DNA from 3 places in the Streptomyces sp. NPDC085460 genome. Region 1 is predicted to be linked to each of the others. Evidence: riboswitches for the same ligand, from Rfam matches in the RefSeq annotation. Region 1 holds a riboswitch; each other region holds the start of a gene.

Region 1 (9,918 bases):
CGGTTCCGGCCGGGTGTGGCGCTTCGTCGTTTCCGGTCTCAACCGGTCAGCGCTGTCCGAAAGTTGCTTGTCATGCGCATGTGCGAGTGCATAGGGTCGCCCGAGGCGCGGACAAGCCGCGTTCTTTTTCCGCGGGGGAAATGATGCAGAAGCGCAAATTTGCTTTCGTCGGTGCGGTGGCGGCCGGTCTGCTCACGGTGTCGAGCGGGACCGCGATGGCCGGGACCAACATCATCAACGTCTACACCACCGACAGCCGCCCGGGCGGCGGGGGCTCGTTCGTGGCCAACGGCGACCTGACGCAGGTCTGTGACGCCCAGGAGGACGGGTACGCGGCGGTGGCGTACCTGCGCCGCGCGGACGGTCCTCTCTGGAAGACGGTCGTCGCCGGGGGCTACGGCACGTGCAAGTCGGAGTCCATCAACATCCCGGAGGGCGAGAAGCTCACCCTCACGATCTGTCTGCGGAAGAACGGCGTCGACTCGTTCTGCCGCACCAAGGGCGGCGGCGTCGCCTGACCCGCGCCGCCGACGCCTCGCGCGTCCCGAAGCGCCTCGCCCGGAACCCTCCGGGCGGGGCGTTTCGTCGTTCCGTCCAACGGCTGATTCAGTGGGGTCGACCGCGGGAACGTGGGGGAGTCTGGAAGGCGGAGGTGGGGTCGTGAACGGGGCTGTGCGGTGGTGGGACGAGGGCGGTACGGGGAGCACCACGCGGGACCTGGCGCGGTGGGCGCTCGGCGCGGCGGCGGGGGCGGTGGTCGTCCTGCTCCTGGCGGTGGGTGTCGGCGGGGTGCTGGTGCTGCTCAGCGGGCTCGTGGGGCTCGCTGCGGGGGCCGTGGGGCTGTGGTGGGTCGTCGCGCACCGGGGGCCCGTACGGGTGCTCGGGGCCGTGCTCGTGGTGGGGGCGCCGGTCGCCGTCCTCGTGCTGTACGTCGTCGGCGGGTTGTGGCTGTTCGCGCTCGCCGCGCTCGCGCTGTGGGCGGTCGCGCTGGGCTGCGCGCGGGAGGCGCTGCGCAGGCCGGGGGAGGTCGTGGACGCGCCGGCGCCCGCGCGTCCGGCCGAGCGGCCCCGGCGGGCCGTGCTGATCATGAACCCGCGGTCCGGCGGCGGGAAGGTGGAGCGGTTCGGTCTGGTGGGGAAGGCGGAACGGCTGGGCGCCCGGGTCGTGCTGCTCGATCCGTCCGCGCCCGCCGACGTCGACGCGCTCGCCCGGAAGGCCGTCGCGGAGGGCGCCGATCTGCTCGGGGTCGCGGGCGGTGACGGCACGCAGGCGCTGGTGGCCGCGGTGGCCGCCGAGCACGACCTGCCGTTCCTGGTGGTCTCGGCCGGGACCCGGAACCACTTCGCGATGGACCTCGGCCTGGACCGGAACGATCCGGCGGCCTGCCTGGACGCGCTCACCGACGGCGAGGAACTCCGGGTCGACCTCGGCACGGTCGCCGGACGCCCGTTCGTCAACACGGTCTCGTTCGGGGTGTACGCGGACGTGGTGCAGCGGCCGGAGTACCGCGACGCCAAGGCGGAGACCGCGCTCGACGCGCTGCCCGACCTGCTCCAGGGCGGGCAGGGCGACCGGCTCGACGCCAGCGCCGACGCCACCCGGCTTCCCGGCCAGCAGGCGATCCTGGTCAGCAACAACCCCTACGCCGCGCCCGATCCGCTGAGCGCGGCGGCCGGGCACCGCACCCGCCTTGACAGCGGCCGGCTCGGGGTGATCGGCGTGCGGGTGGACGGCCCCGCGCACGCCGCCGACCTGGTCGTACGGGGAACCCAGTCGGCCGCGCTCAACGTCCTGACCGCGCTCCGCGTCGAAGTCCATGGGGGCGTCACCAGCACCGGTGCGCCGAAGGCGGAGGCGACCGTGCCGGTGGCCGTGGACGGGGAGGCGCTGACGCTGCCGACGCCGGTCGTCTGCGAACTGCGGCCGCGCGCGCTGCGGGTGCTGGTGCCGCGCTCCCGGCCGGGAGTCGTTCCGCCGCCTCCGCCGTTGGACTGGCGGCGGATCGTTCGGCTCGCCTTCCCCGACCATCACGGTTCCGGCCCCGCGTACCGGCCGGAACCGTCCGAGGACCCCTACAGGAGCGGCGCATGAGTGACGAGAACATGTACGAGACCGGGCCGGGACCCGGTGCCGGAGCGGAGCCCGGGGCGGGGCGCGACGCGGGGGCCGACGCGGCGGCGGACGCGGCGGACGCGGCTGCGCGGGTGCGGCTGCGGGACCGGCCGAGGGCCGCGGTCTTCACCGCGCGGGCCGTCCTGCACGATCTGCGGGCGGTGGACGGGGCCCTGTACGCGGCGGTCGCCGCCACGCCGACGCCCGCCCTGGACGTGGGCCTGCGCCGGCTGTCGCACGCCGCCGACCACTCGAAGATCTCCTTCGCCGTCGCCGCCGGACTCGCCCTCCTGCCGGGCCGGCCGCGCCGCGCGGCGGCGGCGGGCGTCGGCGCGATCGCGATCGCCTCGGCCACGGCCAACCTCTTCGGCAAGCGGCTGGTCCGCCGGCGGCGGCCGGACCGGGAGGCGGCCCGGGTGGTGGTCGGCCGGCACGTCCCGATGCCGGAGTCGGCCTCGTTCCCGTCCGGGCACACCGCCTCGGCGGTCGCCTTCGCCACCGCCGCCGGTGTCGTCCTCCCGCCCGTGGCCGTGCCGCTGGGGCTGCTCGCCTCCGCGGTCGGCTACTCCCGTGTCCACACCGGGGTCCACTACCCCGGTGACGTCGCCGCCGGCGCCGTCCTCGGCCTCGCCAGCGGCGCCGCCTCACTGGCCGTCGGAGCCTCCCTCATGCGGGCACGGCGCCCGGCTTCCTGACGGCGCGGTACGGAGGGAACGGCGTCGGCGGGGTAGGGCGGTCCGCCCCGCCTGCCGGCGCCCCGGCGCCGGCCCGGCCGCCCGGGCCTGGTGGTCGGTGCCCTTCCGGGGGCTGCCCCGCCGGTCAGTCCGGGTACACGGCCGGTCAGTCCGGGTACACGGCGCGGGCCAGGGCCTCTCCCGGGATATCCAGGGCGGCGATGCGCTCGGGGTCGGCGAGGACGTGGAGCTGGACGATGCGGTCGCCGACGACGGTGAAGGCCATGAGCGCGGTCGGCCTGCCGTCGACGACCGACAGGACGGCCGGCTGCCCGTTGACGACGAGCGGCAGCGACGCCTTGCGGAAGCTCGCGTACATGAGGGCCTGCCGGATGATCGCCTCGGCGCCGTGGACCAGCTTGGACGCTCCGGCGAGGCGGGTGCCGCCGTCGGCGGTCAGCACCGCGTCCGGGTCGAGGACGGCGAGCAGTCCCTGGAAGTCGCCGCCCTGCGAGGCGGCGAGGAAGGCGTCGGCGATCTCCCGCTGGCGGCGCGCGTCGGGGCCGGGCCCCGGGGCGGCGTCCTGGACGCGCCGGCGGGCCCTGCTGGCCAGCTGGCGGGTCGCGGCGGGCGTGCGGTCCACGATCCGCGCGATCTCGTCGAAGGAGACGGCGAACATGTCGTGCAGCACGAAGGCGAGCCGCTCGGCCGGTGCCAGGGTCTCCAGGACGATGAGGAGCGCGAGGCCGACCGACTCCGAGAGCTCGGCGGAGTGCTCCGGGTCGCCGGCGGAGGGGACGCGCACGATCGGGTCGGGCACGAAGTGGTCGAGCGGGTCCTCGCGGCGGGAGCCGCGCGAGCGCAGCATGTCCAGGCAGACCCGGCCGATGACCGTGGTCAGCCAGCCGGTGAGGTTGGCGACCCCGCTCACGTCGGTGCGGCTGAGCTTGAACCAGGTCTCCTGGACCGCGTCCTCGGCCTCGCTGAGCGAGCCGAGCATGCGGTAGGCGACGGCCTTCAGATGCCCACGGTCGGCGTCGAAGCGACGCGCCAACACGTCCGCGTCCGCGCCCGCGCCCGAGCCCGAGCCAGCGTCCGAGGCCGCGCCCGAGCCCGAGCCAGCGTCCGAGGCCGCGCCCGAGCCCGAGCCCGCGCCCGAACCCGCCCCCGCCGGCCCGTCGCCGTTCGTCTCCACCGTGGTCTCGTCCATCCGTCGATCTCCCCCTTCGCGTCCCGTCATGTCTCCATGACGGATCGAACCCCATGGATGTGACAGCGGAGCGGCGGCCGTACGCGCGCGTGCCCGCGCCCATGGCAGGGCCGCGCGGCGCCGGATCCCGCTCGTTCCGGTCTCGTTCCGGTCTCGCACCGTGAGATCCACGCCGACCGACGGCGATCGCCCGGGTTTCCCCGGCCGCGGCGGCCGTCCGCCGTGGAACCCCACTTCAGTGCGATGATCTTCGTCCGTAGATTGATCACCATGACGACGACAGACGCCCCGGTCAACCCCGTACTGCGCACCCCGCCGGCCTCGCCCGCCGCCGCGGCCGCCTACTTCTCCGCCAGCCTCGCCTTCCACGCGGACGTCTCCGACGTGGCCGCCGCCCTGGCCACCGCCCGCGCCGAGGGCACCGACCCCGGCTTCGTGGTGATCGACTCCCGCTCGACGGCCTCCTGGGACCAGGGTCACATCCCCGGCGCCGTCCACCTCCCGACCGCGCTCATCCCCGAGCAGGCGGAGCAGCTCCTCGACCGGGCCGTCCCGGTCGTCACCTACTGCTGGGGCCCCGGCTGCAACGGCGCCACCCGCGCGGCGCTCGCCCTCGCCGAGCTGGGCTTCCAGGTGAAGGAGATGCTCGGCGGCTTCGAGTACTGGGCGCGCGAGGGCTTCCCGTACGAGACGTGGGAGGGCCCCGCGGAGCGGACCGCCGACCCGCTGACGGCGCCGGTCGATTCCGAGGACTGCGGCTGCTGAGCCCCGGCCGCCGGGATATCGGATTTTGGATCCCGCGACCCATGCCGTAAGGTCATATTCACCGACGCGGGGTGGAGCAGCTCGGTAGCTCGCTGGGCTCATAACCCAGAGGTCGCAGGTTCAAATCCTGTCCCCGCTACTCAGTAGCCCGAAGGCCCGGATCGTCTCAGACGGTCCGGGCCTTCGGCGTTCCCGGGGTCCGTCCCGTGGCGGCTTGACCTTTACGCAACGTCAAGTTCTACCGTTCCGGACATGGAGTGGTCGATCCAAGAGATCGCCAGGAAGGCCGGCACCACCAGCCGCACGCTCCGCCACTACGGCGAGCTGGGGCTGCTGGAGCCGAGCCGGATCGGCGCGAACGGTTACCGGTACTACGACCAGACGGCGCTCGTGCGCTTGCAGCGGATCCTGCTGCTGCGCGAGCTCGGGCTCTCCCTGCCCGCGATCGCCGAGGTCCTCGAAGGCCAGCGGGACACCTCGGCCGCCCTGCGCACGCATCTGGCCCTCCTCCAGCAGGAGCGCGAGCGCATCGGGCGGCAGATCGAGGCCGTGCGGACCACTCTCCACAAGACCGAGAAAGGAGAACAGCTCATGGCCGAGGAAGTATTCGACGGCTTCGATCACACGCAGTACGAGGCGGAGGTCACCGAACGGTGGGGCCGCGACGCGTACGAGCAGGGGGACCGCTGGTGGCGGTCGCTCGGCGAGGCCGAGAAGAAGGAGTTCATGGAGACGCAGGCGGCCATCGCCCGCGACTTCGGTGCGGCGGCCGCCGCCGGGCTCGCGCCCGGCAGCGACGAGGTGCAGGCGCTGGCCCGGAGGCAGTACGACTGGCTCTCCGTCACCACGCGGCCGACGAAGGAGTACCTGATCGGGCTCGGCCAGATGTACGTGGACGACCCCAGGTTCACCAAGAACTACGACCAGCACGGCGAGGGCACCGCGGTCCTGGTCCGTGACGCCCTGACGATCTGGGCCGAGCGGAACCTCTGACCGCCACGGGCTGACGGCACGGCTCCGCTGGGGTCGGCGTCGTACGCCCGGTCGGCCCTCCGCCGGTCGCCGTCGGGGCCGGTCGCGGGGACCCTGGGAGGGTGCGCGGCGCCGGGCCCGGCGGCGGGCCGGCGACCGGGCAGGAGTACGCGGTGACACACCCTCGGGGAGCGGCGGGCGGTCGGCGGCGGGGCGGGAAGCCCCGCCGTGCGGTCCGGTCCGGCGCTCCCCGGACGCCGTACGGCGGCGGGCCGCCGGCGCAGTCCGCTCCCTACGGGGCCGCCCGGAGGTTCCTGCGGGCGCTGCCGCCGCTGATCATCGTCGGCGGGGTGTTCTTCGACCTGGCGACCCCGGCGGCGTACACGGCGGCGCCGCTCTTCTCCGCCGCCCCGCTGGTCGCCGCGCCGTTCTTCTCCCGGCTCACGACCCTGCTGACCGGGATCGCGGCGATCCTGGCCTCGATCGGGCTGCACGCGTACAACGACACGCTGTCCGACGTGCCCTCGCTCACCGAGACCCTGACCGTGGTGACCGTCTCGGCGCTCGCGATGCTGATCAACCTGGTGGTGCGGCGCAGCGGGGAGCGGCTGGCGTCGGCGCGGGTGATCGCGGAGGCGGCGCAGCGGGCGGTGCTGCCCATGCCGGCGGAACGGATCGCGGGGCTCCAGTGCGCGGCCCGGTACGAGGCGGCGCAGGCGGACGCGTTCATCGGCGGCGATCTGTTCGCGGTGCAGGACACCCCGCACGGGGTGCGGCTCGTGGTCGGGGACGTGCGGGGCAAGGGGATGGACGCGGTGGAGGCGGTGGCCGTCGTCATCGGCGCCTTCCGGGAGGCGGCCGAGCAGGAGGCGGCGCTGGAGGGGGTGGCGCAGCGGCTCGAACGGGCGCTCACGCGGGAGGGGACCCGGCGCGAAGGGCTCGACGCCTTCGAGGGGTTCACGACGGCTGTGCTCGCGGAGGTCCGGCACGAGGGGGGCGGAGTCCGTGTGGTGAACCGGGGGCATCCGCCTCCGCTGCTGCTGTACGGGGACGGGCGTCTGGAGACGGTCGAGCCGGCCGAGGCGGCGCTGCCCCTGGGGATGGGGGAGTTGGCGGTCTGGCCGGACCGGGCCGACGAGCGGCCGTACCCGCCGGGCGCGACGCTGCTCTTCTACACGGACGGGCTGTCGGAGGCGCGGGACGCGTACGGCGTCTTCTACGATCCGGCGGCCCGGCTCGCGGGGGCGGTCTTCCCGGGGCCCGAGGAGCTGCTCGACGCGCTCGTGGACGACGTGCGGCGGCACACCGGAGGCGGTTCGACGGACGACATGGCGCTGCTCGCGGTGAGCCGTCCGGCGGCGGGGGCGCCCGAGCGGAGGCGGACGATGCCGGTGGTGCCGCCCGAGCCCGCGCGCTGAGCGGAGCCGCTGTCACCGTGCGTGCTCGCGAGGTGTCACAGCGATAACAATTGACACAACGTCAGATTCCGAGGGTTTGGCCGGGCCTCGCTGAACGGGGGTCAACTCGGGCGAATCCCTGCCAATTCAATGAATGATCAAGAGGAACGGCTTGGAATAGGGCCGCCGTGTCTATTAACGTTCGATAACGCAGCGCGGTCGTCCCAGCCGTCGCAAGAGACGGCTCCGTGCGCACACGCCGAATCCCGAAAGGGAACCGGGGAACCATCCCTTGGGGTGAATCGGGCCCCTCGCACACCCCCCGTGCGAAAACGCCCGTAGGAGACCTTCCTGCTCCGAACCCGTCAGCTAACCCGGTAGGCGAGAAGGAAGGAAAGGAGCGCGCCTCCGTGGCGTCCAACACCCCCGTACCCGGTGCCCCCTTCGAGCCCTTCGGCGGCCCGGGTGCCGTCGGAGCGGACGACCCGGCCGGCACAGTGCCGGGCGCGTACGACCCCCCCTCCTTCACCCCCGCGCCCGGGGAGTGGAACCCGACCGAGGGCTCCCTGCGCGCCGAGAGCCGCGCGGGCGGCCGGCACCGGGTCGTGAAGCAGCGCTCCAACTTCGCCCGCTCCTCCACCGTCCTCGGCGTCGGCGTCATCGCCGCCGTCGGCGCGGGCGGCCTCGCCACCGCGCAGGAGAAGCCCCCGGTCGCGATCTCCCTCCCGGACCTCCCCGACCTCGGCCTGCCGGACGCCCACGACCTGCCCGGCGTCGGCGCCCTGCTGCCCGGCGGCGACGAGGAGCCGGCCCCCGCCCCGGTCGAGGACACCCTGGTGGCCGCCGCGGGCGGCACGGCCACGAAGCCGCTCACCTCGATCACGTACAACGCCCCGGCCGACACCGCCGCCGGCACCGAGGCCGGGGAGCGCACCGCCTCCGCCTCCGACGCGGGCGAGGCCCTGCGCGCCCGCATCCTCCAGCAGGCCGAACAGCAGCAGCAGGCCGCCGTCGACGCCGAGAAGCTGGCCGCCGAGAAGGCCGCCGCCGAGAAGGCCGCCGCGGACGCCAAGGCCAAGGCGGAAGCCGCCGAGAAGGCCGAGGCCGAGGCGAAGGCCCGGGCGGAGGCCAAGGCGGAGGCGGAGCGGATCGCGAAGGAGAAGGCCGAGGCCGAGCGGATCGCCGCCGAGAAGGCCGAGGCCGAGCGGCTCGCCAAGCTGGCCGCCAGCTACTCCATGCCGCTCTCCTCGTACACCCTGACCTCCACCTACATGCAGTCCGGTTCGATGTGGTCCTCCGGCTACCACACGGGCCTCGACTTCGCCGCCCCCACCGGCACCCCGCTCAAGGCGGTGCACGGCGGCACCATCACCTCGGCCGGCTGGTCCGGCTCGTACGGCTACCGGATCGTCCTCCAGCTGGAGGACGGCACCGAGGTCTGGTACTGCCACCTCTCCTCCATGACCGTCGCCGCCGGCCAGACCGTCACCACCGGCGAGACCATCGGCCGCGTCGGCGCCACCGGCAACGTCACCGGGCCCCACCTCCACATGGAGGTCCACACCCCGGACGGCTCGGGCATCGACCCGGCCGAGTGGCTGCGGTCCAAGGGCCTGACGGTCTGAGCCCGCCTTCCGGTCGGGGTTCAGGCTCCCCTATCGGAATACGCCCGGCGGTGCACGGAGTTGATGTCCGTATGACGTCACCTCTGCGCCCGCTGGGCACCTCCGACCTGCATGTCTTCCCGCTCGCCCTCGGGGGCAACGTCTTCGGCTGGAGCGCCGACGAGGAGCGGTCGTTCGGCGTCCTCGACGCCTACGCGGCGGCCGGCGGCAACTTCGTGGATACCGCCGATGTCTATTCGGAGTGGGTCGAGGGCAACGAGGGCGGCGAGTCCGAATCGATCATCGGCCGCTGGCTGGCCGCCCGGGGCAACCGCTCCGACATCGTCGTCGCCACCAAGGTCGGCGCCCACTCCCGCCTCAAGGGCCTCTCCGCCCCCACCATCAAGGCCGGCGCGGAGGAGTCCCTGCGCCGCCTCGGCACCGACTACATCGACCTCTACTACACGCACTTCGACGACGAGTCGGTGCCGGTGGAGGAGATCGTCACCGCCCTCGACCAGCTCGTGAAGGACGGCAAGGTGCGGGCCGTCGCCGCGTCCAACATCTCCCCGGAGCGGCTGCGCGCCTCCCTCGACTTCGCCGAGGCCGAGGGACTCGCCCGCTACGTGGCGCTCCAGCCCGAGTACAACCTCGTCGCGCGGGAGAAGTACGAGGGCCCGCTCCTCGACACCGCCGCCGCCACCGGCCTGGCCGCCGTCCCGTACTACGGCCTCGCCGCCGGCTTCCTCACCGGCAAGTACCGGCCCGGCCGGACCGTCGAGAGCGTCCGCGCCCGGGGCGCCTCCGCGCTCGCCGAGACCGCGCGCGGGCAGGCCGTCCTCGCCGCGCTCGACGAGGTCGCGGAGGCCCACGGCGCCGAGCCGGCGACCGTCGCCCTCGCCTGGCTCGCCTCCCGCCCCACCGTCGCCGCGCCGATCGCCTCGGCCCGCACGGTCGAGCAGGTCCCCGCCCTGGTCGCGGCCGCCGCCCTGACCCTGACGGCGGAGGAAACGGCCCGCCTGACGGCCGCCTCCGAGACGCCCCAGGGCTAGGGCCTGTCCGGCGGATCAGGGCCGGACAGGCGCTAGCCCTTGTAGGGGTTGTAGCCGCCGTAGTCGAGGTACTGCGGCGGCACCCACACCCGGCCGGTCGCCCGCGCCGCGTACGAGAGCGCGGGCGAGGCC
Region 2 (8,104 bases), on a different contig from region 1:
GGGAAACGCATCGACACGCGCCGACGGATCAGGCCCCGGCGGCGCGCGCGAACGCGTCCGCGTCCCACGTGCCGCCGAGTGCGGGGGCGAGCCAGCCGCCCGCCGCCGCGCGGAAGACCGCCGGGTCCAGCGCCCCGGAGCCCTCCGGCACCGCGCCGAGCAGCGGCGCGCCGGCCGCGTCCGGCAGGTCGGCCAGATTGCACAGAGCCGCGAGGTCCGGTGCCGCAGGCCAGCTGCCGACGACCACGCCGAGCTGCTCGATCCCGCGTGCGCGCAGCGCCTCCGCCGTCAGCGCCGTCGAGTTCAGCGTTCCGAGTCCGGCCGGCGCGACCACGAGGACGGGTGCGCCGAGCAGCCGGGCGGCATCCGCGAGCGTGCCGCCGTCCTCGTCGAAGCGGACGAGCAGCCCGCCCGCGCCCTCGACGAGCACCAGGTCGTGCGACGCGGCGAGCTCCCGGGCGGCCTCGGCGACCCGAGCGGGGCCGACCGGGGCCATCGCGGCGCGCCGGGCGGCGGTGGCCGGGGCGAGGGGTTCGGGATAGCGGGCCAGCTCGGCGGAGGTCTTCGCTCCCGAGAGCCGCAGCACCTCGTCGGCGTCGCCGCGCTCCTCGGGCGTCAGCCCGGTCTGGGCGGGCTTGAGGACCGCGACCGAACGTCCGGCGGCGACCGCCGCGGCGGCGACCGCCGCCGTGACGACGGTCTTGCCGATCTCCGTCCCCGTCCCGCTGACGACGACGATGCTCATGATGTTCCCTTCTCTGCGCCCGCGCGGGTGGCGTCCGGACGAGTCCGCCCGGACGCCACCCGCGCGGGCTGTATCAGCCCGCGGTGGCCGCGGCGCGCACGGCCGCGCAGATCCGCGCCAGATCGGCGTCGTCCGTCACATACGGCGGCATCGTGTAGATGAGGTCCCGGAACGGGCGCAGCCAGACGCCCTCCCGCACGGCAGCCCGGGTCGCCGCAGCCATGTCGACCTCGTGGTCGAGCTGGACGACGCCGATCGCGCCGAGCACCCGGACGTCGCGGACACCCGGGACGTTCTCGGTGCCGGCGAGGCCGTCGCACAGTCCGTTCTCGATCCGCTTGACCTCCTGCGCCCAGTCCCCGGAGAGCAGCAGGTCGATGGAGGCGCAGGCGACGGCCGAGGCCAGCGGGTTGCCCATGAACGTCGGCCCGTGCGCGAGCACGGGCACCTCGCCCTGGGAGATGCCGTCGGCCACTGTGCCGGTGCACAAGGTCGCCGCCATCGACAGATAGCCGCCCGTCAACGCCTTGCCCAGGCACATCACATCGGGGGAGACCCCGGCCTGGTCCGCGGCGAACAGCGTGCCCGTGCGGCCGAAGCCCGTGGCGATCTCGTCGAAGACGAGCAGTACGTCGTGTGCGTCGCACGCCTCGCGCAGCACCCGCAGATAGGCGGGGTCGTGGAAGCGCATGCCGCCCGCGCCCTGCACCACCGGCTCGACGATCACCGCGGCCAGTTCGTCCGCGTGCCGCCCGATCGTGGCGCGGAGCAGCTCGGCGTACGACTCCTCGTACGCGGCCGGCGGCGCGTCGACGAAGACCTGCTGCTGGAGCACGCCGGACCACAGCTGGTGCATCCCGCCCTCGGGATCGCACACCGACATCGGCTGCCAGGTGTCGCCGTGGTAGCCGCCGCGCCAGGTCAGCAGCCGCCGCTTGGCGGGCCGGCCCAGCGAACGCCAGTACTGCAGGCACATCTTGGCCGCGACCTCGACCGCGACGGAGCCGGAGTCGCTGAGGAAGACGTGCCGCAGCGGCTCGGGCGTGATCTCGACGAGCCGGGCGGCGAGACGTACCGCCGGCTCGTGGGTGAGGCCGCCGAACATCACGTGGCTCATCTTGTCGAGCTGGCCGCGCGCCGCCTCGTTGAGGACCGGGTGGTTGTAGCCGTGCACAGCCGACCACCACGAGGACATGCCGTCGATCAGCTCGGTCCGTCCCTCGGCCGGCTCGGCGAGGTGCAGTCGCACACCGGACGCGGATTCGACCACCAGCGGCTCCGTACGGCCCGGCATGGGGCCGTACGGATGCCACACGTGCGCCCGGTCCAGGGCGAGGAGTTCGTCGTTGCGCATCGTCACCCGTTACGCGTTCGGCGCGAGGTCCGTACCGGCCCCGCGACGGCGCACCGCCACCAGGTCGGTCCTGGCCTCCGAGGCGCCGGCGGGCACGGTGACCGGAGCCTCGGCCGGGGGAGCCGCGTGGCCGCCGCCGCACGGACCGCAGCCGCTACCAGCACTGGCCGTCCCGTCCGCGTCGGCTTCCGCGTGCGCGCCGCAGCCGCCGCCCGCCCCGGAGCCGCAGCCGCCCGCCGAGGCGTGCGAACCGCAGCCGCCACCCTTCGCCGCGAGCGCGTCGGCGCGGTGGGCGGGCAGCGTGGTCGTCCCCGCGCCCTCCACCTCGAAGCCGGCGTCCGCGATCATGTCGAGGTCGGCCTTGCCGGCCTGGCCCTCGCTGGTGAGGTAGTCGCCCAGGAAGATCGAGTTGGCGATGTTCAGTGCCAGCGGCTGCATCGACCGCAGGTGGACCTCGCGGCCGCCGGCGATCCGCACCTCCACGTCGGGGCAGACGAAGCGGACCATGGCGAGGATCCGCAGGCAGCGCTGCGGGCTGAGGTTCCACTCCTTCGCCAGCGGCGTCCCCTCGAAGGGGATGAGGAAGTTGACCGGCACCGAGTCCGAGTCCAGCTCGCGCAGGGCGAAGACCACGTCGACCAGGTCCTCGTCGGTCTCGCCCATGCCCGCGATCAGGCCGGAGCAGGCCGAGAGGCCCGCCGCGTGCGCCTTCTGCACGGTGTCCACCCGGTCCGCGTAGGTGTGGGTGGTGGTGATCTCGCCGTACGTGCCCTCGGAGGTGTTGAGGTTGTGGTTGTACGCGTCGGCGCCGGCCGTCTTCAGCCGCTCCGCCTGACCGTCCGAGAGCAGACCGAGGCAGGCGCACACCTCGACGCCCTCGTTCTGCTCCTTGATCGCCTCGATGGTCCTGCCGACCCGCTCGACGTCCCGGTCCGTCGGACCGCGCCCGCTCGCCACCAGACAGACGCGCTTGGCACCGCCGGCGATGCCGGCGGCGGCCGCGTCGGACGCCTCGTCCGGCTTCAGCCAGGTGTACTTGAGGATGTCGGCCTTCGAGCCGAGCCGCTGCGAACAGTACGAGCAGTCCTCGGGGCACAGACCGGACTTCAGGTTGACCAGGTAGTTCAGCTTCACCCGCCGCCCGAACCACTGACGGCGCACCTTGCCGGCCGCCGCCACCACATCGAGCAGGTCGTCGTCGGAGGTCGCCAGCACGGCGAGCGCTTCTTCACGGCTCGGCGACTCGCGCCGCAGCCCCTTCTCCACCAGCGTGTTCAGCAGGTCCATAAGCGCTGATCCTTGCCTACGGCACACCCCCCGGCCAAGGAGGATCTGAACAAACGCGCCCGATGGAGGTGTGTGTATGACCACATCCCGACCTCGGCCCGCTGCCGTTAGGGTCTGTGCGCTGCCTACAAAAGGTGCCGGCACAGGGCGCCGACAGAGGTGCCGACAGAAGGAACGCCGAATGTCCCAGGTCCAGCCGCCCCAGCCGACCCAGCGGATCCAGCCGACCGAGCCGATCCGGCCGCCCCAGCCGATCCGGCCGACCGAGCACCCACACCGCTCAGCCTTCGACTGGACCGGTGCGGAGGCGCGCCGCCGGGCCGAGGCCGGACTGGTGCGGACGCTGCGACCGCGCCCCGCCGCATCGGACCTGCTCGACCTGGCGGGCAACGACTACCTCGGCCTCACCCGGCACCCCGAGGTCACCGGCGCGGCGGCCGAGGCGGCCCGCCGCTGGGGCGCCGGCGCGACCGGTTCGCGTCTCGTCACCGGCACGACCCGGCTGCACACCCGGCTGGAGGAGGAACTGGCCGCGTTCTGCGGCTTCGAGGCCGCCCTCGTCTTCTCGTCCGGCTACACCGCCAACCTCGCCGCGCTCACCGCGCTGGGCGGCCAGGGCGCGCTGATCGTGTCCGACGCCGCCAACCACGCCTCGATCGTGGACGGCTGCCGGCTCGCCCGTGCGGAGGCCGCCGTGGTGCCGCACGCCGACCCCGAAGCCGTACGCAAGACGCTGGAGGCGCATCCGGGACGGCGAGCCCTTGCCGTCAGCGACTCCGTCTTCTCGGTCGACGGCGACCGTGCACCGCTGGAGGAGCTCGCCGCCGCCTGCCGCGAGCACGGCGCCGGGCTCGTCGTGGACGACGCGCACGGTTTCGGCGTGCTCGGCGCGGGCGGACGCGGCGCGCTGCACGGCGCGGGGCTCGCGGGCGACGAGGACGTGGTCGCCACTCTCACGCTCTCCAAGTCGCTGGGCAGCCAGGGCGGTGCGGTCCTCGGCCCGGCCCGGGTGATCGAGCACCTGGTCAACGCGGCGCGGACGTTCATCTTCGACACCGGGCTCGCCCCGGCCGCCACGGGCGCGGCGCTCCAGAGCCTCCGGCTGATCGCGGCCGATCCGGGCCTCGCCGAGCGGGCGCGTACGGTCGCGACCACCCTGCACCGTGAGCTCACCGGGGCGGGATTCACCTCGGCCCGGCCGGACGCGGCCGTGGTGTCGGTCCGTGCACCGGGGCCGGAGGAGGCGCTGGGGTGGGCGGCCGACTGCCGTGAACACGGCCTGTCCGTGGGGTGCTTCCGACCGCCGTCGGTGCCCGACGGGATCTCGCGGCTGCGCCTGACGGCCCGCGCCGACCTCACGGACGCGCAGATCGAGCAGGCGGTCGCGACCATCGTGCGGACCGCGCCGGCCGGAGCGCGCTGACCCGGGTGCCGTGCCCCGGCCGTGTCCGGTGTCCTGGCGGCGGGCTCGGTCGGTCCGGCCCAAGGGCGGCTCCGTGGCCGAGAGTTCACCGCTTCGGGCGACGTAACGGGGCATATCTTGGGAGAACGCCCCACCCCGGCCCGGGTTCGGTGACAGGCTGACGCCGAGTGCGATCCGGGGCGACGGCCCCGGCGGGAAAGGGACGACGTCGCCATGGCAGATCACCAGGAAGCATCCGTCACGCTGCCGAGCGATCCCGCCGCGGTCGCCACGGCGCGGAGGTTCGTGGCGGACGTGCTCGGCCGCTGGGGGCTGGATGACCTGGGAGATCCGGCGGACTCGATCCGGCTGATGGTCTCGGAGCTCGCGACCAACGCGGTGCAGCACACTTTTGGGCAGTCGCCCACCTTCACCGTCGAGCTGCGGCTCGACCGCGAGGAGGTGCTGAGGGTCGGCGTGACCGACAGCCACCCGCGGTTTCCGCGACGGCTGCCTGCAGCCGTCCAGCAGGACAATGGGCGGGGCATGGCGATCATCCGGGTCCTGGCGGCGGAGGCCGGTGGCCGGCTCTCGGTCACGCCGACCGCCGAGGGCGGGAAGACCGTGTGGATCACGCTGCCGTGGGCCGCGGCCGCCGTCCCCGCCTGCTGAACGGTCTGTCACTTCCGCCCAGGCGCCCCGCGCTTCCGCCCGACGGTCCGAGGCTCCCGCCCGACGGTCCGAGGCTCCCGCGTCACGGTCCGACGCCTCCGCTCATTCGGAGTGCATCTTGGTGGAGGGCCACACGCCGCCGGCGAAGTGAGGGGCCCAGTAGTACGGGTTGACCTCGATGAGCTTGCGGGAGAGCCAGCGGGCCGGGTCCTCGGGGTCGGGTACGCCGACCTCGACGTCGGGGCCCCAGAGCGCGAGCCGCTCCTGGCAGATGCCGCACGGGGGCAGGATGACGTAGCGGCCGTCCTCCGGGTCGCGGAAGACGCAGACGGAGGCGGTCACCCGGCGGTCGAGGGTGTACGCCTGGCAGTACGCTCCGGTCTCCTGGCACAGGGTGACGCTGCCGTGGATGTTGTCGAAGCCGACGCTCGTCAGGATGCGGCCGTCGTCGAGGCGGACGGCGGCGGCTCCGCCGGCCTCGTCGGCGGGCCAGCGGCGGTCCAGTTGAGCGACCGCGGCGTCGACGAGAGCTTGATCAAGTGCCATCGCCGCATCCTAGGCAAGGACTGGGTAGATGCCTAGGGCAGCCCGCGGTGGGGCGGGGACGTGCTCGGCGCCCGCGGTGCGGGGTGCGGCGGCGCCACCGCACCTCGGGGACGACCGCGGGCGCCGGTGGGTCAGCGCACGCGCCCGTAGTAGACCTTCGAGGACCAGATCTTGTCGAGCTTCACCCAGGAGCCGGTCTTGGGCGAATGCCAGATCTTGCCGCCGCCGGCGTAGATCCCGACGTGATAGACCCGGCCGCCCGAGTGGAAGAAGACGAGGTCCCCCTTCTGCCGGCTGGAGGCGGAGATGTGCCGGGTCTTGTTGTACTGCTGCTGCGCGGTGCGGGGCAGCGACTTGCCCGCCTTCTTGTACGCGTAGAGCGTGAGCCCGGAGCAGTCGAAGCGGGTGGGTCCCGTCGAGCCGTACCGGTAGGGCGCGCCCTTCTTCGAGGCTGCGACGCCCAGTGCCTTCGTCGCGTGGGAGGTGGCTGCCTGGGCCTCGGGTGCCGCTCCGGGTGCGAGGAGCGTGCCGCCGACGGCGGCGAGGGTGAGAGCCGAGACGGCTCCCGCCCGGGACAGCAGGGACGGGACATGCATCTGCGCAGTCATGCGCAACCCTTCGTCAGCCGCCTGTGAAGGATGACCTGTCGGGTTCGGGCAGGCGAAGATGCCCGGCCGCGGCTGCGGCTTCACCCCAAGGGACGGCCGCGCTGGGGAATCAGCGCGGTCGACCCGTACTGCTCGGGTCCTCCACTCCTGCCGAACCAATCCTGTCGACCAGACGTCCGGGACAGCGGCAGGACTCGGCGTCCGCCCGGACCGCCCCGCCTGGGTGGCGGGGGCTTGTCGTCGTCGAGGATCTTGACCCACAGGTCGGGCGAAAACCGAGTGGAAACGGCGTTATGTGAGGCTCCTCACGACTGATCCATACGGGTGGACAAGTGGGTTTCGTGATCGTCGTAGGTTTGGCCGACGAGCCCCGTACCAGCGTCGGAATGTCCCATTCCGCCAAATGCGTACACCTGTTGCGCAACTTGCCCGCTTCACCTGTCGATCCCGCGACTACGCCGAACGGGGGATCGATTCTGCGTCCCGTGTCGGCCGTCCGGGGCTCGACACGACACGTCGGAATGTCAACTCGCGCGTGTTTCGGGCACGGTGACGCGCGCCGCCCGCCGCTCGCCGTCCAACACCCGCAGCGCGCAGGCCAATGTCTCGGCGTGGACCTCGCTCTCGCCCCGCATATGCATGAGTGTCAGAGCGTCGCGAAGCGCGTCGACCCGGCCGGCCAGCGCTTGAGCGGCGCGCAGGGCTCCATAGGTATGCGTCGTCCTGGATGGATTGATCTTCCCCAGGAGGTCGACGACTTCGAGGTACGCGTCGATGAACTGCCCCTCGGCGCGCGTCAGGGCGGGCAGCGGCGGAAGCTCCGGGACCATCGCGGACTCACCGGGCGGTCGGGTCGGAGGCGGCCCGGCGGTCGCTGACGATGTGGTCGACCAGGCCGTACGCCAGTGCGGCGGGCGCGTCGAGGACGGTCGGGCGGTCGGTGTCGGCGGCGACCCGCTCCTCGTCGTGGGCGGTGTAGGCGGCGAGCAGTCGCGTCATGACACCGCGCAGCCGGTCCAGTTCGCTCGCCTGGAGGTCCAGGTCGGACGGCTGGCCGGTGAACGGCTCGTCCAGTACGGGCTGGCGCAGGGTGATCCGGGCGCCGGGCAGCATCATCCGCTTGCCGGGCGCGCCCGCGGCGAGGAGCACCGCCGCCGTGGAGCCGGCCTGGCCGAGGCAGGTCGTCTCCACGTCGCTCGCCAGGCTCCGCATCGTGTCGTGGATCGCGGTCATCGCGGTCATGGAGCCGCCGGGGGAGTTGAGGTACAGCGCGATGTCCCGCCCGGGCTCGGCGTGGTCGAGGTGCAGCAGCTGGGCGATGACATCGGTCGCGGCGACGTCGTCGACCGGCGTGCCGAGGAAGACGACCCGGTTCTCCAGGAGCTTCGCGTACGGGTCGAGGGTCCGGGTGCCGTAAGAGGTCCGCTCCGAGAACTCCGGCAGCACATGGCGTGCGTACATGAGGAGTGCCTCCTTCTGTAAAAAATGTA
Region 3 (9,918 bases), on a different contig from region 1:
TCCTGGTCGATGGTGGTGACCCGGCCGGTGAGCACCTCGGCTCCGCGCACGACGCGTCGCAGCGGGACGACGACGTGGCGCGGCGAGATGCTGCCGGCGGCGGCTTCGGGGAGGAAGGGCTGGTAGGTCATGTACGACCGGGGGTCGACGACCGTGACGGTCGCCTCGGCATAGCGCATCTTCTTGAGGATGCGCCGCGCGGCGTACAGGCCAACGTACCCGCCGCCTACGATGAGGATCCTGGGACGCTCCGTGGTGCTCATGCCATCGAGTATCCACCCACCCCGGGGGGTCACCTCGTGCGCCCCTTCACAAGCTTCCCGGGGTGCTCTGCTACACTCCGCCGCCCACGTGATCCACGTCATGGTCGTGCAAAGGAACCGGAATGCAGTGGTGAACGTTGTTCACCGCCGCTGAACTGGCCCGGAGAGCCCCCGTTAACGCTGAACCAAGGGGCCCGTTCACACGATGGAAACTTCGAGCGAAGTGGCCTCCGCGCCTGCGAAAGGGCCCTGAGGACCCCCTCGGAGGGCCCTAAGACCCCCCTCCGGCGCCATCAGGGCCCTTTTCCTTGTGAAGAACTTCACGAAGCTTTTCCGACAGGGTGTCGCGGGACCCCTCGATAGGGGGCCTCTATGCGACGGATAGGGCGATCCCATCGAGGATGTCGTGCTCGCTGACCACGACCTCGGCGGCTCCGACGCGCTCGACGATCTCCTGGAGGACGAGCGCGCCGGCCACGATGACGTCGACCCGGCCGGGGTGGACGACGGGGATCGCGGCCCGCTCGTCGTGGGTGGAGGCGAGCAGCCGCCGGGTGACCGCGGCGACCTGGCCGGCGGAGATCCGGGCGTGGTGGATCTTCGTGGAGTCGTACTCGGGGAGCCCGAGGGCGATGGCGGCGACGGTGGTGACGGAGCCGGCCAGGCCGACGAGGGTCCGGGCGGTGCCGAGCGGGACGGTCTCGGCGGCGAGGTCGAGGGCGGCGCGCACGTCGGCGCGGATGGCCTCGGCCTCCTCGGCGGTCGGCGGGTCGTGGCGGACGTGCCGCTCGGTGAGCCGGACGCAGCCGATGTCGACGGAGCGGGCGGCCTCGACGTGCCGGTTGCCGGTGACGAACTCGGTGGAGCCGCCGCCGATGTCGACGACGAGGTACGACTCCGAGTCCGGCAGCTCGCCGGTGGCGCCGGTGAAGGAGAACTCGGCCTCCTGGTCGCCGGTGATCACCTCGGGTTCGACGCCGAGGATCGCCACGACCCCGTCGACGAACTCCTGCCGGTTCTCGGCGTCGCGGGAGGCGGAGGTGGCGACGAAGCGGATCCGCTCCGCGCCGAGCTCCCTGATGACCTCCGCGTAGGCGCGGCAGGCGGCGAAGGTCCGCTCCAGCGCCTCGGGGGCGAGCCGGCCGGTGCGGTCGACGCCCTGGCCGAGCCGGACGATCGTCATCCGCCGGTCGAGCTCGACGAGCTCCCCGGTCTCCGGGTGGACGTCGGCGACGAGGAGGCGGATGGAGTTGGTACCGCAGTCGATTCCGGCGACCCTGGTCACTTCGCCTCCTCCGCGCACGGGTTGACGCACGGGCCCTTGGCCCACCACTCGGGGAGCATGGCGAGGGCCTCGTCGCCGAACGGGTTGACGCCCGGCCCCGCCACCAGCGAGTGGCCGACGAGGACGTGCAGGCACTTCACGCGGTCGGGCATGCCGCCGGCGCTGGGGAAGCCCTCCAGGACCTCGATGGCGTCGCGGCGGGCGAGGTAGTCCTCGTGCGCGGCGCGGTAGGCGGCGGCGAGCTCGGGATCGGTGGCGAGCCGGGCCTGCATCTCCTTCATGACCCCGTTGGCCTCCAGGGTGCCGATGGCCGAGGCCGCCCGGGGGCAGGTGAGGTAGTACGTGGTCGGGAAGGGGGTGCCGTCGGGCAGCCGGGGCGCGGTCTCGACGACGTCCGGGTTGCCGCAGGGGCAGCGGTGCGCGATGGCGCGCAGGCCGCGCGGCGGCCGGCCGAGCTGGGCCTCGAAGGCGGCGACGTCCGCGTCGGTGGGCTCGGTGCGTTCGGTCTGCGGAGGGGGCGTTTCCATCGTGGATCCTGAGTCGGGTCGGTCAGTGGCGGTCGGCGTTGTCGACGCCGTCCCAGAGGTTGTCGTACCAGGGGCGGTCGGCCGCTTCCTGGTCGGCGCGGGGGCGGTCGGCCGCCCCGGGGTCGTTCACGGTGAAGCCGGTCTCGCCGGGAAGCACGTAGTGGAGGTGTTCGCGGGCGAGGCGGCGGACGTAGGCGGGGTCCTGGAGGCGGGCCTTCTCGTCCCGCAGCTCCTCGACCCGCCGGGCCGCCTCGGCGGCCTTGCGCTCCTGTTCGGCGATCTCGCCCTGCTGGGAGACGTAGCTCCTTATCGGGTAGGCGAGGGCGACGACGAGGGAGCAGACGACGAGGGCCAGGAAGGCGGCGCGGCCGGTGAGCCGGGAGCGCCGGGCCTGGCGGCGGGTCTGGGAGCGGTAGACACGGGCGGCGGTCTGCTCGCCGAGCAGCCTGATCCGGGTCGCGGTGGAGAACCGGTCCCGGTCCTTGACGGCCATGTCGTGTCGCCTCCCCTGTCGTCCGGTGTCCTTCTGTCTCCGGTGTCCCTCAAACGTGCGTCCCCGCACACGGTACGGGACCGGGTGCGGGGACGGACGGAACTGCGGTGCCGGGGCCGGTCGGCCCCCGCGGTCAGCCCTTGAAGCGCGGGAAGGCGCTGCGGCCGGCGTAGACGGCGGCGTCGTCGAGGATCTCCTCGATGCGCAGCAGCTGGTTGTACTTGGCGACGCGCTCGGAGCGGGCCGGGGCGCCGGTCTTGATCTGGCCGCAGTTGGTGGCGACGGCGAGGTCGGCGATGGTGACGTCCTCGGTCTCGCCGGAGCGGTGGGACATCATGCACTTGAAGCCGTTGCGCTGGGCGAGCTCGACGGCGTCGAGGGTCTCGGTCAGCGAGCCGATCTGGTTGACCTTCACCAGGAGGGCGTTGGCGGACTTCTCCTCGATGCCGCGGGCGAGGCGCTCGGGGTTGGTGACGAAGAGGTCGTCGCCGACGAGCTGGACCTTGTCGCCCAGCTTCTCGGTGATGACGTTCCAGCCGGCCCAGTCGTCCTCGAACAGCGGGTCCTCGATGGAGACGAGCGGGTACGCGGAGACGAGCTCCTCGTAGTACTCGGTCATCTCGGCGGCCGAGCGGGACTTGCCCTCGAACTCGTAGGAGCCGTCCTTGTAGAACTCGGAGGCGGCGCAGTCGAGCGCGAGCGCGATGTCCTTGCCGGGGACGTAGCCGGCCTGCTTGATGGCCTCGATGATGAGGTCGAGCGCGGCGCGGTTGGAGTCCAGGTTCGGGGCGAAGCCGCCCTCGTCGCCGAGGCCGGTGGAGAGGCCCTTGGTCTTCAGGACGGACTTGAGGGTGTGGTAGACCTCGGTGCCCCAGCGCAGCGCCTCGGAGAAGGACTCCGCGCCGATCGGGGCGATCATGAACTCCTGGATGTCGACGTTGGAGTCGGCGTGCGACCCACCGTTGAGGATGTTCATCATCGGAACGGGCAGCAGGTGCGCGTTCGGGCCGCCGAGGTAGCGGAAGAGGGGGAGGTCGCTGGCCTCGGAGGCGGCGTGCGCGACGGCGAGGGAGACGCCGAGGATGGCGTTGGCGCCGAGCGAGGACTTGTCCGGGGTGGCGTCCAGGTCGAACATGGCCTGGTCGATCAGGCGCTGCTCGGTGGCGTCGTAGCCGACGAGCTCCGGGCCGATCTGCTCGATGACGGCGAGGACCGCCTTCTCGACACCCTTGCCGAGGTAGCGGTTCTGGTCGCCGTCGCGGAGCTCCAGGGCCTCGAAGGCTCCGGTGGAGGCGCCGGACGGCACGGCAGCACGACCGGTGCTGCCGTCGTCGAGGCCGACCTCGACCTCGACCGTGGGGTTGCCTCGGGAGTCCAGGATTTCCCGGGCTACGACGACGTCGATGGACGGCACGAGCATCTCCTTCTGGGATGTGACGCTAGGTGTGACGCAGGGGTCGCAAGGTCTCGTTCGCCTTGCGACAAGAGCCTAACCGGCTCCGGCGGTCCGGCCAGCCGACCGCCCGTCCCCTGGGACGAAAAAGGGCCCAAGAGCACGCATCGAAGGACGAAAGACCCGGGATCTACTGGACAGTAACGGCAGAACCCCGGTCCGGAGCCCACGGGGGAAGGGGCTCGGGACCGGGGTGGTCACCGCGGGAGGGTCGTCGGGCACCGGGAAGCCGCCGGACTCACCGGTGCCGAGGGCCTTACTTCAGGTGGAGCTGCTGGCCCGGGTAGATCAGGTCGGCGTTCTCGACGACGTCCTCGTTGAGCTCGAAGAGCTCGGCCCAGCCGCCGTCGACGCCCTGCGCCGCGGCGATCTTGCTGAGGGTGTCGCCGGCCACGACCTTGTACTCGCCGTCGCCCTTCTTGACCTTCTTGCCGGTCGGGGTGGTGACGGTCTTCTTGGCGGCGGCCTGCGGCGCGGCCTGGGCCTTGGGGGCCTGGCGCTGCTCGCTGCGGTTGGCCGGCTGCTCGGCGGAGCGCTTCGGGGCGCTCTGCTGGGTGCTCTGCTTCGGGGCGCTCTGCTGCTGGGTGCTCTGCTGCTGCGGAGCCGCCTCGGCGGAGCCGCCGTCGTAGGAGGCGGAGGAGAGGCCGACGCCGCAGCTCGGCCAGGCGCCCTTGCCCTGGCCCGCGAGGACCTTCTCGGCGATGGCGATCTGCTGCGACTTGCTGGCCTGGTCGGCGGTGGGGGCGTAGGCGGTGCCGCCGAACGCGGCCCAGGTGGAGGCCGAGAACTGGAGGCCGCCGTAGTAGCCGTTGCCGGTGTTGATCGACCAGTTGCCGCCGGACTCGCACTGGGCGACGCGGTCCCACTCGGAGGCGGTGGCGGCCGAGGCGGTGCCGGCGGCCATCAGCGGGGCGGCGACGGCCGCACCGGTGACGCCGACGAGGGCGACGACGCGAGTGGCCTTGGAGGGACGACGGCGCTTGCCCGTGCCGGAGAACAGCATGGAGTTTCCTCTTCACCGACGCCTGTGAGGTGAGCTGTCGGGTTCGGGCTTGAAGAGTTCGCCCGGCCACGCGTCCTTGCGCGCGGCTTCACCCCTAGCCGGTCGGCCGTCCGTCGTTCCCGACGGCCGGGACCGGCACGAACCTTGGGTCCCCCACTCCTGCCTGCGGCGCTTTCGCGACGACAGTTCCCGGCGGCCGACGGCAGGACTCGGCGTTTCGGTCGACGGGGCCCGCGGTGGCGAGCGGTGATGACCGTAGACACACACCTGCTCGAAGTTCAAAGGGCCTTACGACGGACAAATCGCCCTTACTTGCACTCCGTCAGACCTCGTTTGCGCAGGTGAGAGCTGACGGAAGCAAAGTTTGCGGACGTGACACGCCAGTTGGGGCGAAGAGACCCATGTCTCACTTTCCCAAAATCGGACATAAGGCCCTGAAACGGCCTCACTTCTCCGACGGAGGGTTCGTCAGCTCAAGGCTCTGACCAGGGAGGATGAGATCCGGATCGGTGCCGACCGTATGGCGGTTGGCGTCATACAGGGCGTCCCAGCCGCCGGGGAGATCGTTCTCCCGCGCAATCTCCGACAGGCTGTCACCCGGCCGCACGGTGTAGGCGTCACTTGCGTCCGAGTTGACGGGGATTGAGGTGACCTTGTCCGCAGCTGCGGCATGTCGACCGGATTCCTGCTCGGTGTCCGTCTTGTCGGTTTCCTCCGGGGCGGCCTCGCCCCGGTGCTTGCCCGTCCCGGGTGTGGCCGACGACACGTCAGCCCCGTCCGTACCGGGGGTCACCGGGGTGGCGGGCGCCTCGGGGTCCGCCGGGGTCTTCGAGGCGTCCGGCGACGTGACCGGGGCGTCGGGCGCGGTCGTGCCGGGGGCGATGGTGCCGGGGGTGCCCGTGGAGGCGTCCGGGGCGGGCGTGGAGGCGTCGGGGGCGGGCGTCGCCGGAGGCGTGGCGGTGCCCTCGGGGGCCTGCGTGGCGGGCGCGGTGGGCTCGGCGGGCGTGGTGGGCTTCGCCGGCGCGGCCGGAGCGGTGGCGGTGCCGGCCGCCGTCTCGGCGGCCTTCTCGGCCTTCTCGGCCCGCTCGGTGGCCGTCGTGGCCTTCTCGGCGGGCGCGGCGGGCTTCGGCGCCGTCTTCTCCGCGCCGGAGCTCGCGCCGGTGTCCGCGCCACCGGTCCAGTTCGACTCGGGGGCCACGCCGCCCTCGTCCTCCTCCTGGACGGCCGGGCCGGGCTGTACGCCGGTCGCCTTGCCGTCGTTCGTCAGCCCGGCGATGGGGGCGCAGGTGGCCCAGTCGGTGCTGCCGGAGGAGAGCGCCTTGTCGGCCACGGCGATCTGCTGGGCGCGGCTGGCGAGGTCCGGGCTGGGGGCGTACGCGAGTCCGCCGTGCCGCTCCCACGCCTCCTGTGTCATCTGGAGGCCGCCGTACGCTCCGTTGCCGAAGTTGGCGCTCCACTGGCCGGCGGACTCGCAGGCGGCGACCCGGTCCCAGGTGGCCGCGTCGGCGGCGGAGGCGGAGCCGGCGGCGAGCAGCGGCAGCGCCATGGCGGATCCGGTCACTCCCGCGGTGACGACGATCGCGGGAGCCTGACGGGGTCGACGGTGTCGTCCGTTTCCGGAAAGCATGTCGGGGCCTTTCGCGTGACGGCAGGGACGGCTGGGACGGCCGGGTTCCGGCCGAACGCTGGCGCGAAGGTAGCCGCATTCGAACGCCCGTCACAAGTCGATGGCTTCCCGATCACGTGAAGATCACATTTCTGACACACCGTCACGCGCGGGGCGGGGGTGCGGATGGGGTGAACTCCACCGGAAGCGTGCGCAACCCCCTCATGATGAGCCCTCCGCGCCACCGCAGTTCCTCCGGATCGACGGCAAGTCGCAGGTCCGGCAGGCGGGTCAGGAGGGTGGCGAGCGCGGTCTGTCCTTCGAGGCGGGCGAGCGGCGCGCCCAGGCAGTAGTGGATGCCGTGCCCGTACCCGAGGTGCTGGTTGTCCGCGCGGGCGAGGTCGAGGGTGTCCGGGGCGCCGAACCGGTCCGGGTCGCGGTCGGCCGCCGCGAGGACGACGAGGACCGGGTCGCCGGCCGGGATCGCCTGCCCGCCGATGCTCAGCCCCGTGGTCGCGTACCGCCAGGTCGCCAGCTCCACCGGCCCGTCGTACCGCAGCAGTTCCTCGACCCCGGTCTCCAGGAGCCCGGTCTCCCCGGCGGCGAGCGACGCCTGGAGGCGGGCGCGCTGCTCCGGGTGGCGCAGCAGGGCGTAGGCGCCGTTGCCGATGAGGTTGATGGTCGTCTCGAAGCCGGCGAAGAGGAGCACGAAGCACATGGCGACGGCCTCGGCCTCGGTGAGGTGGTCGCCGTGGTCCGAGGCGCGGATGAGGCCGGAGATGAGGTCGTCCGCGCCTTCCTCCCGCAGGGACTCCCGCTTGCGGTGGATCAGCTCCGCGAGATAGCCGCGGATCTTCTTCACCGAGCGCGCCACCCCGCCCCTCGGTCCCCCGCCGTGCCGGATCATCATCCCGGCCCAGTCCCGGAAGTCGTCCTGGTCCTCGGCGGGGACGCCGAGCATGTCGCAGATGGCGTAGATGGGCAGCGGGAAGGCGAACTCGTGGATGAGGTCGGCGCTCCCCCGCGCCGCGAGGTCGTCGATGAGCCGGTCCGCCAGCTCCTGCACGCGCGGCGCGAAGGCGGCGACGCGGCGCGGGGTGAACGCCTTCGACACGAGCCGCCGCAGCCGGGTGTGGTCCGGCGGGTCGATGTTGAGGAGGTGGGTCATCAGCCCGGCGCTGCGCTCGCCGGGAATGCCGGTCTTGCCCGGCTCGGCGTGGTGCACCGGGTTCTTCGAGAGCCGCTGGTCGGCGAGGGCCTGCCGGGCGTCCGCGTACCGGGTGACGAGCCACGCCTCGACCCCGCTGGGCAGGGTGGTCCTGTGCACCGGCGCGTGCTCCCGCAGCCAGGCGTACGCCGGGTACGGATCGCTCGCGAACTCCCAGCTGAACAGCGCGGGAACCGGCCCGCCGCCGGCTCCGGACGAGGCGCCGGCGACGGGACAGGAGGCCGGCGCGGGGCTCGTACCGGATGTTCCAGGCGTACCGGGCATATGGGGCATCGGGGCGGGTCCTTCACTCACGCCCCGACCGTACCGTCCGGTCCTCGGGATCCCGCCGCCCGACCTGACGTGATCACCGGCCGGTGATCACGTCGTGACGGCCCGTGCCCTACATTTCCCCGCGTGGACCTCGCCTTGCTCAGAAGCACCTTCGCGGTCGTCGAGAGACGGGCCGAACACGCCGTCACGTACTTCTACTCGCACCTGTTCTGGCGCAACCCCGGCGTGCGCGCGCTCTTCCCGGAGGACCCCGAGCACCTGGTCCCGCAGCGCGACCGGCTGTTCGCCGCGCTCACGCACGTCGTGACCTCGCTGGACGACCCCGGCCTCGCCGCCTACCTGGGCCGCCTCGGCCGCGACCACCGCAAGTTCCTCGCCTCCCCCGCCCTGTACGCGGCGGTCGGCGAGAGCCTGCTCGCCGCCTTCGCGCACACCGCGGGGGCGGTGTGGACGGTCGAGGCGGAGAAGGCGTGGTCGGAGGCGTACGGGCGGGTCGCCGACCTGATGCTGGCGGGCGCGGAGGAGTCGGCCGCCGCGGGGGAGCCCGCCTGGTGGGACGCGGACGTCGTCGGCCACGAGCGGCACGGCGACGACCTGGCCGTGCTCACGCTGCGCCCCCGCAGGCCCTTCCCCTATCTCCCCGGCCAGTACGCCGGCGTCAGCTCGCTCCGGGTCCCGCGGGTGTGGCGCACGTACTCGCTCGGCAACGCGCCCCGCGCGGACGGCACGCTCGACCTCCACGTGAGCCGCATCCCCGGCGGGGCGATGAGCACGGCCCTGGTGGACGAGGTCCGGCCGGGCGAGACGCTGCGGCTGAGCGCCGCCGGCGGCGCGGCGGTCTCCCGTACCGCGCCGGGCGCGCTCCGCACGTATATATGCGCCGGTACGGGCTGGGCGCCGGTCAAGGCCCTCCTGGAGGAGGCGGCCGGCTCCGACCCGGACGCCGAGGGCCGGATCTTCTCGGTGGCCCGGTCCCGGGAGTACCTGTACGGGCGCGAGGAGCTGGACCGGCTCGCCGCCCGGCTGCCGGGCCTCAGCGTCACCTACATCACCGCGGCGCCCCGCCACCCCCGCGACCAGGCCACCGAACGGCTGCTCACCGCGCTGCGGTCCTGCGGCCGCTGGCCGGACCACGACGTCTACCTGGCGGGACCGCCCGGCTTCCTCGGCGAGGTCTCCGAGGTCCTGGAGGAGCTGGGCGCCGACCCGGCCCGCACCCGCCACGACGTCCTCCCGCCCGCCGGCCGCTTCACCACCCGCCCGGCCACCCGCGCCGAGTGGCTCCTGGGGCCCCCGGCGGTCCGCTGGCACGACCCGGCGGCCCGCGCCCCGCGCGCGGACTAGGAGAGGGCCGCGCGGCGCGCCCTGCGGCGCCAGACGGCCCTGCGGAGCAGTTCCTCGGCGTACCAGAGCGCCGCCAGCCAGGCGAGCGGCCGCAGCCAGTCCCACAGATCGCTCTCGAGCGACAGCATCATCGCCATGCCGAAGCAGAGGAACACCTCGATGTCCCGCTCCTTCGACGGCGGTCTGCGCAGCCTCTTCAGGAAACGGTCCCTCACAGCCCCTCCGCCCCTCTGATCGCGTCCCGGTACGCCCGCGCCGCCGCCCGCAGCGCCGCCTCCGGGTCGACGCCCTCGGCCTCCGCGCGGGCCGCGAGGGCCAGCAGCTCGTAGCCGACGCCCTCGCCGCGCGGGAGCGGCACGCCGAGGCCGGCCGTGCGGACCCGGCTCGCGAGCTTGGCGGCGAGCGCGAGGCCGGGCTGTCCGACGGGCACCCCGTCGGTCACC

Evidence for each region. Region 1 has a riboswitch for cyclic di-AMP ahead of ACIGHB_RS11045 (peptidoglycan DD-metalloendopeptidase family protein). Riboswitches for the same ligand answer to the same signal wherever they lie in the genome.
Region 2: linked by a shared signal. The riboswitch ahead of ACIGHB_RS13210 (C40 family peptidase) and the one ahead of ACIGHB_RS11045 (peptidoglycan DD-metalloendopeptidase family protein) in region 1 are both predicted to bind cyclic di-AMP.
Region 3: linked by a shared signal. The riboswitch ahead of ACIGHB_RS27090 (transglycosylase family protein) and the one ahead of ACIGHB_RS11045 (peptidoglycan DD-metalloendopeptidase family protein) in region 1 are both predicted to bind cyclic di-AMP.

What each region holds. Positions count from the first base shown of each region.
Region 1 covers NZ_JBITTO010000003.1:682,022-691,939, forward strand. The annotation lists gene ACIGHB_RS11005 (hypothetical protein) at 141-518, shown strand; gene ACIGHB_RS11010 (diacylglycerol/lipid kinase family protein) at 661-2,091, shown strand; gene ACIGHB_RS11015 (phosphatase PAP2 family protein) at 2,088-2,807, shown strand; gene ACIGHB_RS11020 (sigma-70 family RNA polymerase sigma factor) at 2,953-3,996, opposite strand; gene ACIGHB_RS11025 (rhodanese-like domain-containing protein) at 4,267-4,761, shown strand; tRNA gene ACIGHB_RS11030 (tRNA-Met) at 4,827-4,900, shown strand; gene ACIGHB_RS11035 (MerR family transcriptional regulator) at 5,014-5,754, shown strand; gene ACIGHB_RS11040 (PP2C family protein-serine/threonine phosphatase) at 6,048-7,151, shown strand; cyclic di-AMP (ydaO/yuaA leader) riboswitch at 7,378-7,529, shown strand; gene ACIGHB_RS11045 (peptidoglycan DD-metalloendopeptidase family protein) at 7,541-8,755, shown strand; gene ACIGHB_RS11050 (aldo/keto reductase) at 8,827-9,786, shown strand; gene ACIGHB_RS11055 (PrsW family intramembrane metalloprotease) at 9,819-9,918, opposite strand, start outside.
Region 2 covers NZ_JBITTO010000004.1:467,769-475,872, reverse strand. The annotation lists gene bioD (dethiobiotin synthase) at 29-745, opposite strand; gene ACIGHB_RS13235 (adenosylmethionine--8-amino-7-oxononanoate transaminase) at 819-2,099, opposite strand; gene bioB (biotin synthase BioB) at 2,109-3,386, opposite strand; gene ACIGHB_RS13225 (8-amino-7-oxononanoate synthase) at 3,568-4,809, shown strand; gene ACIGHB_RS13220 (ATP-binding protein) at 5,023-5,460, shown strand; gene ACIGHB_RS13215 (cytidine deaminase) at 5,563-6,006, opposite strand; gene ACIGHB_RS13210 (C40 family peptidase) at 6,138-6,614, opposite strand; cyclic di-AMP (ydaO/yuaA leader) riboswitch at 6,618-6,824, opposite strand; gene ACIGHB_RS13205 (hypothetical protein) at 7,139-7,444, opposite strand; gene ACIGHB_RS13200 (ATP-dependent Clp protease proteolytic subunit) at 7,452-8,075, opposite strand.
Region 3 covers NZ_JBITTO010000011.1:59,952-69,869, forward strand. The annotation lists gene ACIGHB_RS27065 (NAD(P)/FAD-dependent oxidoreductase) at 1-263, opposite strand, end outside; gene ACIGHB_RS27070 (exopolyphosphatase) at 634-1,548, opposite strand; gene ACIGHB_RS27075 (DUF501 domain-containing protein) at 1,545-2,075, opposite strand; gene ACIGHB_RS27080 (septum formation initiator family protein) at 2,098-2,568, opposite strand; gene eno (phosphopyruvate hydratase) at 2,702-3,988, opposite strand; gene ACIGHB_RS27090 (transglycosylase family protein) at 4,278-5,024, opposite strand; cyclic di-AMP (ydaO/yuaA leader) riboswitch at 5,029-5,205, opposite strand; gene ACIGHB_RS27095 (transglycosylase family protein) at 5,470-6,585, opposite strand; gene ACIGHB_RS27100 (cytochrome P450) at 6,794-8,122, opposite strand; gene ACIGHB_RS27105 (globin domain-containing protein) at 8,255-9,475, shown strand; gene ACIGHB_RS27110 (hypothetical protein) at 9,472-9,690, opposite strand; gene ACIGHB_RS27115 (nucleoside triphosphate pyrophosphohydrolase) at 9,687-9,918, opposite strand, start outside.